DNA from 2 places in the Shewanella submarina genome. Region 1 is predicted to be linked to the other one. Evidence: predicted binding sites of a transcription regulator. Region 1 holds the regulator's gene; the other holds the start of a gene.
The links. Region 1 encodes MetJ, which represses methionine synthesis genes. Its sites were predicted from a motif close to TAGACGTCTAGACGTCTA; they were not measured.
Positions count from the first base shown of each region.

Region 2: a site for MetJ is predicted at 5,188-5,205, ahead of msrA (peptide-methionine (S)-S-oxide reductase MsrA). Genes of this name have one in related genera too.

Region 1 is NZ_JBHRTD010000018.1:190,492-198,410, reverse strand. It holds gene ACFOE0_RS17990 (bifunctional aspartate kinase/homoserine dehydrogenase II) at 1-844, opposite strand, end outside; gene metB (cystathionine gamma-synthase) at 848-2,011, opposite strand; gene metJ (met regulon transcriptional regulator MetJ) at 2,223-2,537, shown strand; gene ACFOE0_RS17975 (hypothetical protein) at 2,622-3,422, opposite strand; gene ACFOE0_RS17970 (response regulator transcription factor) at 3,506-4,039, opposite strand; gene ACFOE0_RS17965 (sensor histidine kinase) at 4,036-5,289, opposite strand; gene ACFOE0_RS17960 (alkaline phosphatase family protein) at 5,428-7,368, shown strand; gene ACFOE0_RS17955 (pseudouridine synthase) at 7,681-7,919, opposite strand, start outside.
Region 2 is NZ_JBHRTD010000017.1:544,314-552,232, reverse strand. It holds gene fldA (flavodoxin FldA) at 28-555, opposite strand; gene ybfE (LexA regulated protein) at 613-885, opposite strand; gene ACFOE0_RS16370 (DUF2788 domain-containing protein) at 897-1,118, opposite strand; gene ACFOE0_RS16365 (alpha/beta fold hydrolase) at 1,200-1,979, opposite strand; gene seqA (replication initiation negative regulator SeqA) at 2,313-2,882, shown strand; gene pgm (phosphoglucomutase (alpha-D-glucose-1,6-bisphosphate-dependent)) at 2,902-4,569, shown strand; gene msrA (peptide-methionine (S)-S-oxide reductase MsrA) at 4,680-5,162, opposite strand; gene astE (succinylglutamate desuccinylase) at 5,400-6,446, shown strand; gene ACFOE0_RS16340 (thiamine pyrophosphate-dependent dehydrogenase E1 component subunit alpha) at 6,611-7,798, shown strand; gene ACFOE0_RS16335 (alpha-ketoacid dehydrogenase subunit beta) at 7,802-7,919, shown strand, end outside.

The sequences.
Region 1 (7,919 bases):
CATAACTGGAGCGCACCGCCAGACTGACATCGGCATCAAACAAAGGCTGCAGAGTGCGGCTGTGCAGTACAGGCGAGCCCAGACGTGCCAGCCTGTCAGCCTCTTCCAGTGACAGGCTGGAAAGCAAAGTGGCATCATTAATCTTATTGGGGTCGGCGTTAAACACCCCTTCAACATCGGTCCAGATGGTACAGCGTTCAATGCCCGCCAGCGCAGCAATTAAAGTCGCACTGAAGTCAGAACCATTGCGTCCCAGCAGCAAGGTATCACCCACTTCATTGGCACAGATAAAACCTGTGATCACCAGGCGCTCATTGGCGTGATTGACAAGACAAGCCTGAATACGGCTGCGGGATTCCTCTTTGCGGATCTGCGGTACAGCGCCTTCATCGGCGACCAACAAACTGGTGGCATCCACATGACTGGCAGCGACACCCTGCTCTCTCAGCAAAGCCGCCAGCAAACGGGCTGACCAGCGCTCGCCAAAGCTGACCAGTTGATTAACTTCATAGGTATTACGCACCTCAAGCCCAAGCAGGCTGATAAGCTGTGCCTTATCTGTGGAGAGTCGCTCTCTCAGATCTCTGGCAGTATCACTGGACAAGAGTTGTTCAATCAGGTTTTGCTGATAGCTGATCAGCACCTGCAATTCCTCTTGCCATAACTGATTACTGTCTGTCAGCTCCAGTAGCTTGTAGAGGAAGTTAGTGGTTTTACCGGCCGCTGATACCACTACGAGATCATCGCTGTGGCCATGGGTCAGCAGAATATGGGCAACGCGACGATAGCAATCCGCATCTGCCAGACTTGAACCACCAAATTTATGTAAGTGACTGGGTGCCATCGATTATCTCCCTGCTGCGACTGCTGCCAAACCTGCCTGAATATCCGCCAGCAGGTCTTCACCATCTTCTATGCCCACCGACAGGCGGATCAAGGTATCTTTCACGCCCGCTTCCAGTCTCGCCTCCGGCTCCATGGCTCTGTGGGTCATGGTAGCAGGCACAGCTACCAGGCTCTCTACACCGCCAAGGCTTTCAGCCAAAGAGAACAGCTTAAGCTGATTCAGAAAGGCTTCCACTTCTCCGGCGCCGCCCTTGAGTTCAAAACTCACCATGGCACCAAACCCTTGCTGCTGAGCTTTGGCAATCTCATGACCCGGGTGATCAGTCAGTCCGGGGTAATACACCCTGGCCACCACATCACTGGCACACAGGGCATCAACTATCAGCTGGGCATTGCGCTGATGTTCTTTAATCCGCACCGCCAGGGTTCTCACCCCGCGCAGCGTTAAATAGGCATCCATCGCGCCACCGGTTAACCCCAGTGTATTGGCCCACCATACCAAGTCTTCGCCCAGTTGTGGGTCTTTGGCCACAACTGCGCCACCCACGACATCGCTGTGGCCATTGATATATTTGGTGGTGGAGTGAATCACTATATCAGCGCCCAGAGTCAGGGGCTGCTGCAATACCGGAGAAAGGAAGGTGTTATCAACGGCGACTTTGGCGCCAACCGCTCTGGCCTGCTCGCATATGGCTTTAACATCCACAACGCGCAGCAATGGGTTGGATGGGGTTTCCAGCCAGATAAGGGCTGGCTTCTGAGCTATGGCAGACGCCAGTGCATCGGCATCTGTCTGGTCGACAACCAGCAGTTTAAACTGACCTTTTTTGGCCAGGTTGGTAAACAGACGATAACTGCCACCGTAACAGTCATGGGGAACCACCAGTAGATCGTCCTGACCAAGCAGGTTGACCACCAGAGTAATAGCCGCCATACCTGTACTGGTAATCACACCTGTACTGCCCTGCTCCAATGCCGCCAGCGTTTCCCCCAGCACATTTCGGGTAGGGTTGCCGGAGCGGCTGTAATCGAACTCTCTGGGATTGGTATAGCCATCAAAACTGTAATTGGTAGACAGATAGATGGGAGGTACTACGGCCCCGTATTGGGTATCGCTCTCAATTCCTTGCCTGACTGCTTCTGTGGCTACACGACGCTGGGTCATCACTCGCTCCTGCTGGTTTACCTGGCATACTGGATGTCTGGACGTCTAAATTACCCTATTTATTACTTTATGGTCAACAGCCATAAAGCCATTTAGACGTCCAAACATAAAGAATTCTATTTGCATTCATCCCGTTTTCACCGCAATAATTTGACTGTAAAAAGTAAGTGTTTAAAATCAGCAGCGAATTACAGAATCAACAGGTGAGTCAATGACTGAGTGGAACGGCGACTATATCAGCCCCTATGCTGAGCACGGCAAGAAGAATGAACAGGTGAAAAAGATCACTGTATCCATTCCCCTGTCAGTGCTGAAAATATTGACTGATGAGCGCACCCGCCGCCAGGTGAACAACCTGCGTCATGCGACCAACAGTGAACTTTTGTGTGAAGCTTTCCTGCACGCATACACTGGCCAGCCGCTGCCGCATGATGAAGATCTGTCCAAAGACAGACCCGACAGCATCCCTTCTGACGCCAAAAAGCTCATGACTGAAATGGGCATTGAGTGGGAAGAGCTGGAATAAGCCAACTCCTCAAGTGAGTGCCAAAAGCATTACTTGCAACACACCCGGTATGTCCGGGTGTTGTCGTATCTGAGCATAAAGAGTTTAAAAACTGACTGAAGTCCGGAAGATAGCTTCCAGTGCCTGCTCCTGGGTCATGGTCCCGGTAAAATCAAGCAGCACTCTGTCACTCAGCTCAAATCCGGTTCCCAACAAAAACTGGTTCTCTTTATTGGCCGTGTCCTGACGGTACCCCAGGCTCAAGGACCAGCCATTCACAGGCACCAATTCACCACTTAACTGCCAGTAGCGACTGCCGCGCCAGCGCCACTCCTGAGTAATACCATTGCTCCAGTGAGAATCAGGCAAAATCCCCACCAGGTTGTGGCCGCTGATCTCCAGTGCGAAAGCATCAAGCGGCCTGACTGTCATACCCAGGCCCATACCAGCACCCGACTCTGTCTGACCGTCCCAGCCCATCCCTGCGGGAGTGAGTGGCAAATTACGCTGCCAATAGTTGGAGGTCACATCCAGACTCAGTGGGTTTTCCCCCTGCAGTGACCAAAGCCCCATAGACATGCTCAGCTCACTCATATCAAAGGAGCTGGCAACCGGGAATACGCCAATACCTCCGAACTTATCGCCCAGAGAGGAGATTGAGGGTTGATTACCTATCAGATGACGGTAACTGCTGGAGAATAGCTGAAAGTCCAGCTCTGCGGGCAGAGGCTGGGCAATCTGAGTCACCTCTGTCTCCAGAGTTTCAACACTGGACTCGGCCGGAGCACGGCTGATATCGATACTCTCGCCGTCGGCGATGAAGTCTGGCGAGGTGCTGATATCAGGCTCTGCGGACAGTGGGACTGACAGCAGAGCAGCGGGTAAATACAGTAACTTGTTGCGCAAGCTCCACCTCCTTTTGTCCTGTGCACCGAGTCTTGAATTTAAAGCTTAGCCTGATTCCTTTGGCGGGACTGTATTTTTAAGCATCAATCAGTCACAGGCTTTTTCATCAGTTTCCGCTGCAGTGTTCGCCTGTGCATACCCAATTGTCTGGCGGTCGCCGACACATTGCCCTGATTGGCCTGCAGCACCTGTTGCAGGTGCTCCCATTCCAGTCGTTTTGGATTCAGCGGAGCGTCCTCCTCCACCGTTTCCTGAGTTAGCTCAAACTCATCCGGCAGCAGCGCCGACAACAAAGTCTGAGTATCCACCGGCTTGGCAAGGTAGTTATCGGCCCCCGCCCGTATTGCTTCTACCGCGGTAGCAATACTGGCATAACCTGTCAGCAGAACCATGGTCACTTTAGGCAGCAAGTGTCGCAGAGGCGAAATCAGGCTCAGACCATTACTGAACTCAAGCTTCATATCCAGCAAAATATGGCTCGGCAGCAACTTGCGGGCCTGCAACAAAGCGTCGCTGGGATTGTCCACATGATGGCAGTCAAAGCCATGCTTACTCAGGCGGCGGCACAATACTCCGGCCAGCGCATGATCATCTTCAACAATCAAAATCCGCTTCATGCCGCCTCCGCTATCAGAGGCAGCCGAACCTCTGCGACGCTTCCACCCTCTGGATGGTTGCTCAGGGTCAAACATGCCCCAAGACGCTCAAAGCTGGCATGACTGAGCAACAGCGCCATACCCATCCCTTTGGGGCTGGAGATTAAACTTGAACCCAGTTGTGACATCAGCTCACTGTCGATGCCACCACCATAATCCCTGACCCGGACCAACAGTTCCTGCTCATGCCTTTCAAAGGTCACACTGACTTTGGCATCGCCTCTGGACTCCAAAGTCGATGCTGAGGCGTTCTCCACCAGCGCCATCAAAGCCGGAACCAGATTCATATCCATCAGCACTTTAGCGCTGGCGTCATCTGCTGACAAAGCCACCTGCCAATCAAGCTGGGTCGTAGGCATCAACAGCAGAATTTTCTGTCTCAGTTGGTGGGCCAGAGTTCCCGCTGAAGCCTGAGTCACATGCCCCTCACGAATTGAGCGGGTCGCTTCCCGCAGCTCATTGAGTGTGGCCTCACAACGACTTAATGCAGTATCCATCTCTGATAGGGCGACCGGGCAATTGGCTTCCTGAACCTCTTCCAGTAACAATCTCATGCTGGAAAGCGGCGTAGCCAACTGGTGGGCCATCTGAGCTGATGCAGTGCCCAGCGCCAGCAATTGCTCCTGCCGGAGTTGCGACTCACGTAAATAAGCCATCTGTGCATCCTGCTTGCGAATACGGCGGATCAGCAGCGCCACTGTGGTAGTAATCACCAGCGCAGTGAGCACAAAATTGAGCCACATGCCCAGATAGTGAGAGCTCATATCCATGCCGTGACCATGGTGCATCATGTCGCTGACAGGCAGCATCTTCATCATCAGGCTGTATACCAGGGTCGCAGCGACAGCCAGCACCCAGGGCGCCCACAACGGCAAGGTAACTGCGGCCAGCACGATGGGAATTAACAGCAGAGTGACAAAGGCGTTGGTGGCACCACCGGAGAAGGCAAGCCACAAACCCCAGAACAGAATATCCAGCAGTAGAGTAACAAACAGGCTGAGTTCGTGATGGGTCAGTCTGTGGCGCTGCCAAATCAGTAGCGTCAGGGTGACGCCTTCAGCCAGCATGACCCAGGTTAATGCCTCAACCTGCAGGCTCAAACCAAAGGTCTCTGCTCCGAACAATACCAACAGCAATTGCAGAGCGAAGCCCAGCAGGCGCAACAAGGCCAGTTGGTCCGCTTGATTGGTAAGAGGTTTTGTTGTTGTCATTATTTTGCTTCAGGGTTATCAGGGGCACAAATCAGCTCTATTCACGCTCAGCTTATGTGCACTTGTCCGTGACTCCAGTGTAAAAACTTTTCAATACCAAATCACTTGTTTACCCTTAGCTTATCTGTCATCTCCAACATGGATCACCAATTGAACATCGCTTCGCTTCCTTTGGTACTGGCTGGCCCGGTACTGCGTCATTGCGATAATAATCACTTCACACTCTGGTTTGTGACCAGCAGTCCGATGCAACAGCTAACCCTGACTCTGGGCGATAAAGCGTACCAGCTGGGCGAAGCGGATTTGCATTGTGTGCAGCTGGGTAGCAAAGCCTGGCAGTACCTGATCCAGCTGGAGCAGCAGCAATTGCTGCCCGTTAATCTTGAAGTGAGCTATCAACTGAATGACAGCGAACATGGCGATCTGTTTGGCCGCTTAAGCGGACTGACCTATGCCGGCAAGGCACACCCCAATCTGGTTGTGCAGCCCGATGTGCAGAACCTGATGCATGGATCCTGCCGCAACCCACACCACTTCAGCGCCGATGCCCTGGTCGCAGCAGATACCCGAATCGCAGGTGTGCAACCGCAAGAGCGCCCTTCATTGCTGATGATGACGGGTGATCAGGTGTATGTGGACGATATCTGCGGCCCTATGCTGTACGCCATCGGCAAAGTGATTCAGGCGCTTGGCCTGCCGACCGAGAGCTTTGAAGGGGCTGGGCTGAATAATTCCAACCAGATCAGTTACCAACCTGCGGCCATGTATCAGCGCCACAAACGCCTGCTGCCAAAAACTGAATATCCGGCCAAAACGCCGCTGTGGCACTGGTATATCAATCATCCGATTTTCACTACCGCCATGGGTGAAAATCACCTGGTGTGTCTGAGCGAAATCATCGCCCTGTATCTGTTGACCTGGTCGCCGGAGCTATGGGATCGAATTGATATCCCTAAAAATGTCAGCGGCCTCAGCCGCCCCAATCAGGCCAGATGGCAAAAAGAGTGGCAACATCTGCTGGAGTTCAAAAGCGGCCTGAGTCAGGTGCGTCGCCTGCTGGCTCATATTCCCACCTATATGATCTTTGACGATCATGATATTACCGATGACTGGAACCTCACCGCCAAGTGGGAAGAAGCCGCCTATGGTCACAGGTTTTCAAAACGCATCATAGGCAATGCACTGATTGGCTACACCCTGTTTCAGGGTCTTGGCAATCAACCCAAACGATTTGAGCAAGATATCCGCCCCTTACTGGATGATCTGCTCAATCAGCAGGGACACGCGCTCGACAAGCAAAAGCAGAACTCACTTATCGATGCCCTGCTCAAGTTTGAAAAGTGGCACTACAGCCTGGATACCTCGCCAAGAATTGTCGTGCTGGATACCCGCACCCGTCGCTGGCGCAGTGAGTCCAACCTGGCTAAGCCTTCAGGTTTGATGGACTGGGAAGCCCTGATGGATATGCAGCAGGAGCTGATCGATCTGGATAAGGTCATTATCGTCTCCCCCGCCCCTATGTTTGGGGTTAAATTGATTGAGGCAGTTCAGCGTACCGCCACCTTCATAGGGGCCTCTTTGATGGTGGACGCGGAAAACTGGATGGCTCACCCGGGTGCGGCCAGTGCGCTGCTGAGTATCTTTACCCATCGCAAGACGCCACAGGAGTTTGTGCTCCTGTCCGGCGACGTGCATTACTCCTTTGCCTATGATGTGAGTGTACGCTTTCGCAGTGAGAGCCCGGGGATCTATCAGATCACCGCATCAGGGTTTAAAAACCAGTTTCCGGAAAAGCTATTGCCCTGGTTTGATAAGTTTAATGGCTGGTTGTATGGCTATTTCTCACCGCTGAATCTGCTGACCAAGCGCAAGCGCATGCTCATTCGTGGCCGTCGCCCCAATGGCGATATCCGCAAGCGTTTGGTTAATCAAAGCGGCGTGGGCATGGTGGAATTTGCCGCCAGTGGAGCCCCCGTCAGCATCAGTGTACTACACGGAGATATGACTGAAACCCGTTTTGACCCGCCTGGGCATACCTTCAGCCGTCAGGAGCGTCCGGCCTTGCCCAAGCCCGAGTAATGGCGCTCGGCTAACGGTCAATCGACAAAAAATTGAAAAGCAGCGACCACGAAGCGTTCGCTTCGCGAACTACGCAGAGAACACGGCGAATGTGACGAAGTCATATGGTTATGAGGGAGAACCAAGGACGGTGAACTGGCTCAAGTCCAGGGACGGGGTTGAACGAGCACAAAAGAATACTGCTTTTCTTCGTGCCCTTCGTGCCCTTCGTGGTTTAAGTTTTTCAGTGCTTGTTCTTGGGGGCTTTTCTTAAACGAACAGCATTGCTCAATACAGAGCGCTTTTCGTTATCTCTATCCTGGAAGTTATTGCTTAACCCCGTGGAAACTCCAGCCCATCCACCTGCCAGTCATGCTGCTTGCCGGTAACGGGATCTTCAAATCTGAGACGATAGGCAAGCAACTGCAAAGGTTGCTCAAAGTTGTCCTCTTTCTTGGGCTGCAGCTCGGGATAAAACCTGTCATTGAGCAATGGCATTCCCAGTGACAGCATATGTACTCGAAGCTGATGGGTTTTGCCGGTTATCGGACTGAGTTCAAACAGGCCAAACT
Region 2 (7,919 bases), on a different contig from region 1:
TTGTCAGAGTTGCTGCCGGAGCCTGGATTAGTCTTCCAGCTCAGCCAGACACATCTCTTCGTAAATTTGTTTAACCCAGGCGTCAACACGCTCTTCGGTCAGTTCTGGCTGACGATCTTCGTCAATACCCAGACCGATGAAGTGGTTGTCATCAACCTGTGCTTTCGAGGCTTCGAACTCGTAACCTTCAGTAGACCAGTGGCCGATGATGATACCGCCACGGGCCTGAACTATGTCACCCACCATGCCCATGGCATCCAGGAAGTACTCTGCATAGTCTTCCTGATCGCCACAACCGAAAATAGCGACTAACTTGTCGTTAAAGTCGATCTGCTCCAGCTCAGGGAAGAAGTCATCCCAATCGCACTGTGCTTCACCATAGTACCAGGTCGGGATACCGAAAATCAGCAGATCGAACTCAGCGATCTCTTCTTTGGTGCTCTTGGCGATGTCTTTTACATCAACCATTTGCTTACCCAGTTTCTTCTGGATCATTTTGGCTACAGCTTCGGTGTTACCTGTATCACTACCGAAAAAAAGACCTACAGTTGCCATTGTCTTTCCTTAATGTGTTTAATGCGCGTTGTCACGTCTATCGTGGTACAAAAACTGTCAGCAGTCGATTTGCTTGAGCAGGAGTAATTCGATTAACTGGCTGCGGCTGATGTTACTGGCCAGCGCTTCGCGGTTCAAGGCGTCATATAATTCTTGTGACACTTTTAACTCTATCCGCTTCAAGCCCTTCGCTTTATCCCGCTGGATTTGATTGCGTTTATTGACCTTGAGTTGCTGTTCGCGGGGCAGAGGATTGGTCCTGGGGCGTCCGCGTCGCTTTTCATTGGCAAACAGGTCAATCGTTGTTCTGTCTGTTGCTTCTTTAGCCATGTTGTTGTCGTTTAACCAATACCCGAGGATTCCCAGGTAAACTGGATAATACCTTTTGCCACAAACCCGGCACAGCCGAGAAAGAGCACTAACCAAACAATATATTGACCGAACTTGGGGACATTTCCCTGTTTCAGTACATCCCGGATGGCCATCCCGATAAAGAAAAATATCGCTGCAAAAAACAGATTCAGGCCAAGGGTTTCAATCTGTTCCATGTACTGATTCAGCATGCATTTTCATCCTTCTGTGCTGCCCGGGGTCAAAAGAGGCGGGAATATATCATATCAAGTGTGGCAGAGCTATATTCCACATCAGGCTTCCGGCCCCTGATTGTCGGCTTTGTCGATAAAGTGTTCAACTATACGGTTAAACTGAGCCGGCTTCTGTGCATGGAGCCAATGTCCTGTCCCTACAATGGTTTTTGCCTGGACACTGGGAAACTGTGCCAGAATCGGCTGCCTGTGGTCACTCAGTACATAGTCTGATTGATCGCCACGAACAAACAAGGTTGGCCCCTCATATTTTAGTCCTGTATAAGGCCAATCGATCAGATGAGAATAGCATTCCTGCAATCCACTGAGGTTCAGCTTCCAGCCAAAGCCCTCGTCGCTGCGTTGTAAGTTCTTGAGCAGGAACTGGGCTGTGCCTTCATCTATACCTGAATCAAGCAGGTGGGTCAGGGCATCTCGTCTGTCTTTAATGCTATCGAGGGGCAGGCTGGTCATGCCTTCAAATACTTTGGTGTGTCTGGCGTGATAGGGAACCGGTGCGATATCAGCTGCCACCAAACTCTCGACCCGCGCCGCTTGGGTCAAAGCGACGGCCATGGCTACTTTTCCCCCCATTGAATGGCCAACCAGATGGGCGCTGGTCAGCCCCTGGCTATCCATAAACCCGGTCAAGGCCTCAGCCATGGCACCATAGTGCATATCATGGGTGTGCTCACTTAGCCCGTGGTTGGGCAGATCGATACGCCAAACACGATACTTTTGTTCCAGCTGACGCCCCAGGCCTTTAAGGTTATCGAGATTCCCAAACAATCCATGAATAAGGATGATGTCACTGCCTTCCCCACTGACTTCATAATGTATCTGCGGTTGTCCCACGTCTCGATCTCCAGCTTTTGAAATTGGTCAGGATTTTGCCTTTTTTTTGAATTGAATAACAGTTTTAGAGCAGTTTAATTAAGGCGTTGGAGAAAGATTCCGTCAAAAGCGGCACCATCCCTGGCCTCCCTGAGCAGGCTTTGTTGATTACACACTGTGCTGCAACGGGGGAAAACTGGCCGGTAGAGCAGAATCCAACGATTTTTCATTATCATGGCGCTTATCAATCTGTTAAATCTGACATACACTGATCGCCTTTAATTGTTCCGCCAACCGTTGTGGAACAGGTGACAAGAGTTATCAATAGGAAAACTGCTCATGAAATATATCGAGGTTGATGAGGAGCTGTATCGCTACATTGCCAGCAAAACTGAACGTATTGGCGAGAGTGCCTCGGATATTCTGCGTCGTTTATTGGGATTGACTGTTGAACAGGCACCATTGGAAGTGCCTGAAGATATCAGTCATCCAGGCAAGGAAGTTGAAGAAGTCCAGGAAGTGAAAGCGAGCCACGAAGTCGCAGAAACTGCCCAGGTTAACACCAATACCGTTATCGCCTTTGATGAGCTGGTTAATGAAGCTCAATTGGAAGCTCAAAAGGGTGCTGTAGGCCGTTTTCTGTTTATTCTGGAAACTCTTTACCTGTCATCCGGTAACGGTTTCGATAAAGTGTTGCAGGTTCAGGGGCGTGATCGTCTCTATTTTGCAACGTCCAAAGACGCGCTGCTTAATGCCAGCAAATCAGCCAATCCAAAAGAGATCGGCAACAGTGGCTACTGGGTAACCACCAACAACAATACTGCCAAAAAGCGCAATATTCTCAGTGAAGTACTAGAGCAGTTTGGTGCATCTGAAATCCAGGCCAGCAAGCTGGCAGAACGTGTTTAGTTAATAGTGGAGTCAAAGTTTGGCCAGTCATAAGAGGGCGGGTAAGCCTGCGCTGCAATCCGATTTAACCAATATTCCCAAGCTGATCAGTCAATATTTCCGTCTGGTTCCGGACATGACCAAGGCGGCCCAAAGGGTGACCTTCGGCACATCCGGTCACAGAGGCTGCGCAGCAGACTCAAGCTTCAATGAGTCGCACATTATGGCCATTACTCAGGCCGTGGTGGATTACCGCAAATTGAAAGGAATAGACGGTGGTTTGGTGTTGGGCATGGATACCCACGCTCTGTCTCAGGCGGCTTATATTACGGCTATCGAAGTATTGGTTGCCAATCAGGTGACTGTGATTGCTCAGTTGGACGATGCTTATGTGCCTACCCCTGTGGTCAGCCAGTATCTGGTGGCCGCCAACCGGGGTAAGCACAGCTCTGACAAAGGCCTGCTGGATGGCTTGATTATTACTCCCTCCCATAACCCTCCACGGGACGGCGGTATTAAGTACAACCCACCTCACGGTGGACCGGCTGAAGGTGAGATTACCTCCTGGGTTGAGCAGCGTGCCAATGAATACCTTGAAGCTCAACTTGAAGGTGTAAAACGTGCCAACATAGAGGTGGCGTTAACCACAGGTTATGTTAAACATGTCGACCTGTATGCTCCCTATATCGATGCCCTGGAAAAGGTGATCGATATGAAAGCTATCGCTGATGCGGGTATCAAAATTGGTGTCGATCCACTCGGCGGATCAGGTATCTATTACTGGGATAAAATTGCCCAGCGCTATGGTCTTAATATCACTGTACTGAATGACAAGGTGGACCCGGCGTTTGGTTTTATGACGCTGGATAAGGATGGCAAGATCCGCATGGATTGCTCATCACCCTTTGCCATGGCAGGACTGTTGGCCCATGCCGACAAATTTGATCTCTGCCTGGGGAATGATCCTGACTTTGATCGTCATGGCATCGTTTGTCCTGCACGAGGCGATGTGAAGGGGGGCTTGATGAACCCCAACCATTTCCTCGCGGTGGCTATCGATTATCTGGTTACCCACAGACCGCAATGGGCAGCGGACAAAGCGATTGGTAAGACGCTGGTGTCCAGCGCCATGATAGATCGTATTTGTGCATCCCACGGCAAAACTCTGATGGAAGTCCCGGTTGGCTTTAAGTGGTTTGTCGATGGTCTGGCAGATCAGTCAATTGCCTTTGGTGGTGAAGAGAGCGCCGGCGCCGCATTTCTGCAACTGGATGGTCAAACCTGGTGTACTGATAAAGACGGTTTCATTCTGTGTTTGTTGGCTGCAGAGATCCTGGCTGTGACAGGTAAAAACCCTGCGGAGCATTATCAGAGACTGACCGAACAATTCGGTACCAGTTTTTATACCCGAATTGACAGTCCTATCAGCGCTGCCAAAAAAGCGAAGTTTTCCGCTCTTAATGCTGACTCACTGGATGCCACTGAGTTGGCCGGTGATAAGATCACTGCTGTACTCAGTCATGCCCCGGGTAATGGCGCTGCTATTGGCGGTTTAAAGGTAGTCACCGACAATGGCTGGTTTGCCGCCAGGCCATCGGGTACTGAAGCGCTGTTCAAGTTGTATGCAGAGAGCTTTGTCAGCGAAGCCCATTTAAAGCAGTTGCTGGCAGATGCCAAAGCCATGCTGGATGCTGCGCTGAAACGATAAGATGCCAGGGTTAGTTTAGTTGCCTGTGCCCGAATCTGGATTGACTGGTTAACCAGAAAAAGCCCGCATATCTGCGGGCTTTTTTATGGCGATATGATTGATGTAAGGAGTTAACCATAAAAGATATGACAGCTGGGCAGTTCGTTTTTGGCCAGGTAATTCTGATGGTAGGCTTCCGCTTCATGAAACCTGACGGCAGGGACTATCTCAGTCACTATCTGCTTAAGACCCCAACGTTCGCTTTTTATCAACGCCAGTTTTGATGCTTCGGCCTGCTGCTTTTGAATCCTGTCGTGGAAAAAGATGGTGCTGCGATACTGACTGCCGATATCCCCACCTTGTTGATTCAGGGTAGTGGGGTTGTGATTTTGCCAAAACACCGTCAGCAGTGTCTCAAAACTAACCCTTTCTTCGTCGTACTCTACCTGAACAACCTCCGCATGCCCGGTCGTCCCTGACTTTACACTTTGATAGTCGGTGTACTTGTCATTGCCGCCCATATAGCCACAGGTCACGTCTGTCACGCCTTCAATCTGACGAAAGAAATGTTCAACGCCCCAGAAACAGCCTGCGCCAAAAGTTGCCTGTGCCATATTTGCTCTCCATAAAATAAACGTAAAGACGTTTAGCCGTCCATACGTCTTATGTTGTTTCAAACTTGATTGGGTTGCAAGGGGCTGGAATGAAGTTTTTGTTTGAATAGATTGTGTCAATTGCTAAGGCTCTGACTTGATGATGAAAAATCTGTGTTATGATTGCCTGCAATCACTGGTAATCGGCAAATTAAATTTTGCGATACAGGGAAACACAAAAATAACAAGGAGCTATTAATGCTAAAAACCCTGATGACTTCAAAGGATTTTCTGGCTCTGACCCTGGCACATCCCGATGGACTGGCAAAACCAGAATCCATGGTGCTTGGTGACCATACCCGAGTCGAAATACAGGACACAGGGATTCTGGTTTTTGAACCACTGAATCCGGGAAATAAAGATATTGTGCTCTCTTCCGGTGTACACGGTAATGAGACAGCTCCTATTGAGCTTTGTAACGGCCTGATTAAACGATTGCTGAACCAGGAGATACGTACCAGCCACAGAGTCATGTTCCTGTTTGGAAATCCTCATGCCATGTTCAACGGCACCCGTATCGTTGATGAGAACCTTAATCGTCTGTTCAGTGGAGAGCATTCCCGGGGCGAAGGCCTGACAAACCCAGAGCGCCACAGAGCCAAAAGACTGGAGCAGGCGGTAGACGGCTTCTTCAGCGCCGAACCTTCCGGTGAGCCAGAGCCAAGACAGAGAATTCACTATGACCTTCATACCGCTATCCGTGGTGCCAAGTATGAGAAGTTTGCTATCTACCCATACCGCCATGGTCGCCCTTACAGTGCCGAGCAGTTACGATTCCTCGATGCGGCGGGTGTAAACTGCGTCTTGTTCCACCACGAGCCCACCACGACTTTCAGCTACTTTTCTGCCAACGGCTATGGTGCTGACGCTTTCACCATCGAGCTGGGTAAAGTGTTCCCTATGGGACAAAACGATATGACCCGCTTTATCGCCATGGACCAAATGCTCACAGACCTGATCACCGGCAAGCCCCTTGAGATGCCGGCCTATAACCCTAAGCGACTGCATCTGTACCGGGTCAGTCGTTCCATCGTTAAGGAAACTGAAGACTTTGAGTTTACCTTCGCCAATGACGTGGAAAACTTCACCAGCTTCAGTAAAGGTGTGGTGTTGGCGCGGGATGGCGGCCAGGATGTTGTTGTTGAAGAGAGCAGGGAAGCTATTGTTTTTCCTAATGCCAAAGTGCCGATCGGCCAGCGAACCCTGCTGTGTCTGGTACAGGTGGATGAGCCCGACGTAATGTAAAGCAATTTATACAAGCCATGCAGGGGCAGGATCTGCATTGCCCAAGTGTAAAAGTTGCTGGCTAGCTTACGTTAACGTAATGTTCTGATTGCGTATCGAAATCACAGCGAGCAGTGTCGGGAAGGGGAGATTTCCCGCCTGCTCTGGATAATAAAGAGCAAAATATGAGCAACGCAACACAAAAAGACGAGCGTCAGACTCTGGTGCATCGTGTCAACTTTATTGAAGGCAATGCGCTGTCAATTCCCATTCTTAAGATACTGCAGGCCGATGGAACGACCTACGAAGGCGCTATAGAGCCAACTATCGATCAGCAGTTAGCTTTGAAAATTTATGATACCTGTGTGTTCACCCGTGTGCTGGATGAGCGTATGTTGGGTGCCCAACGTCAGGGCCGTATCAGTTTTTATATGACCTGTACCGGTGAAGAGGCGGCAGTGATAGGCAGTGCCGCTGGTCTGGACCAGGAAGACGTTATCCTGGCTCAATACCGGGAGCATGCAGCGCTGCGTTATCGTGGTTTCACCACTGAGCAATTTATGAACCAGATGTTCAGCAACGCGCTGGATCTGGGTAAAGGCAGACAGATGCCCATTCACTATGGCTGCGCTGACCTTCACTACCAAACTATCTCTTCTCCTCTGGCCACCCAGATCCCACAGGCAACAGGTGTTGGTTACAGCCTGAAAATGCAGGGTAAGCGTAATGTCGCAATCTGCTATTTCGGTGAAGGTGCCGCCTCGGAAGGTGATTTCCATGCCGGCCTGAACATGGCCGCAGTGCACAAAGCCCCGGTTATATTTTTCTGTCGCAATAATGGTTACGCCATTTCCACTCCAACAGAAGAGCAGTTTGCCGGTGACGGTATCGCCAGCCGTGGTGTGGGTTACGGCATGCATACGATTCGCATCGACGGTAACGATATGCTGGCGGTATTGGCCGCCACTCAGCAGGCCAGGGCATACGCACTTGAGCATAAGGCGCCGGTACTGATTGAAGCTATGACCTACCGTCTTGGCGCTCACTCCTCTTCAGACGATCCATCCGGATATCGCTCTAAAGAGGAAGAAGCCAAATGGCGTGAACATGACCCGGTTCAAAGGTTCAAGCTATGGCTGATCAATAAAGGGTGGCTGAAAGAGGCAGATGATGCCGCTCTTTATGAAAAGTACCGTCAGGAAGTCCTGGATCAGGTAAAAGTCTCAGAAAAGATCCCTTGTCCGTCGCTGGATGAGTTGATTGAAGATGTATTGGATACACCAACGCCTGCGCTGAAACAGCAATTGGCTGAATTAAAGGCACATATTAAGAAGTATCCAAAAGCCTATCCAAAGACGTCAGGGAGAGACTGAGTTATGCCAAAGATGAATATGTTGCAGGCCATTAACGAGGCCCTGACCATTGCCATGGAAACCGATGAGCGCATGCTGGTATTCGGTGAAGACGTTGGTCACTTTGGTGGAGTATTCCGCG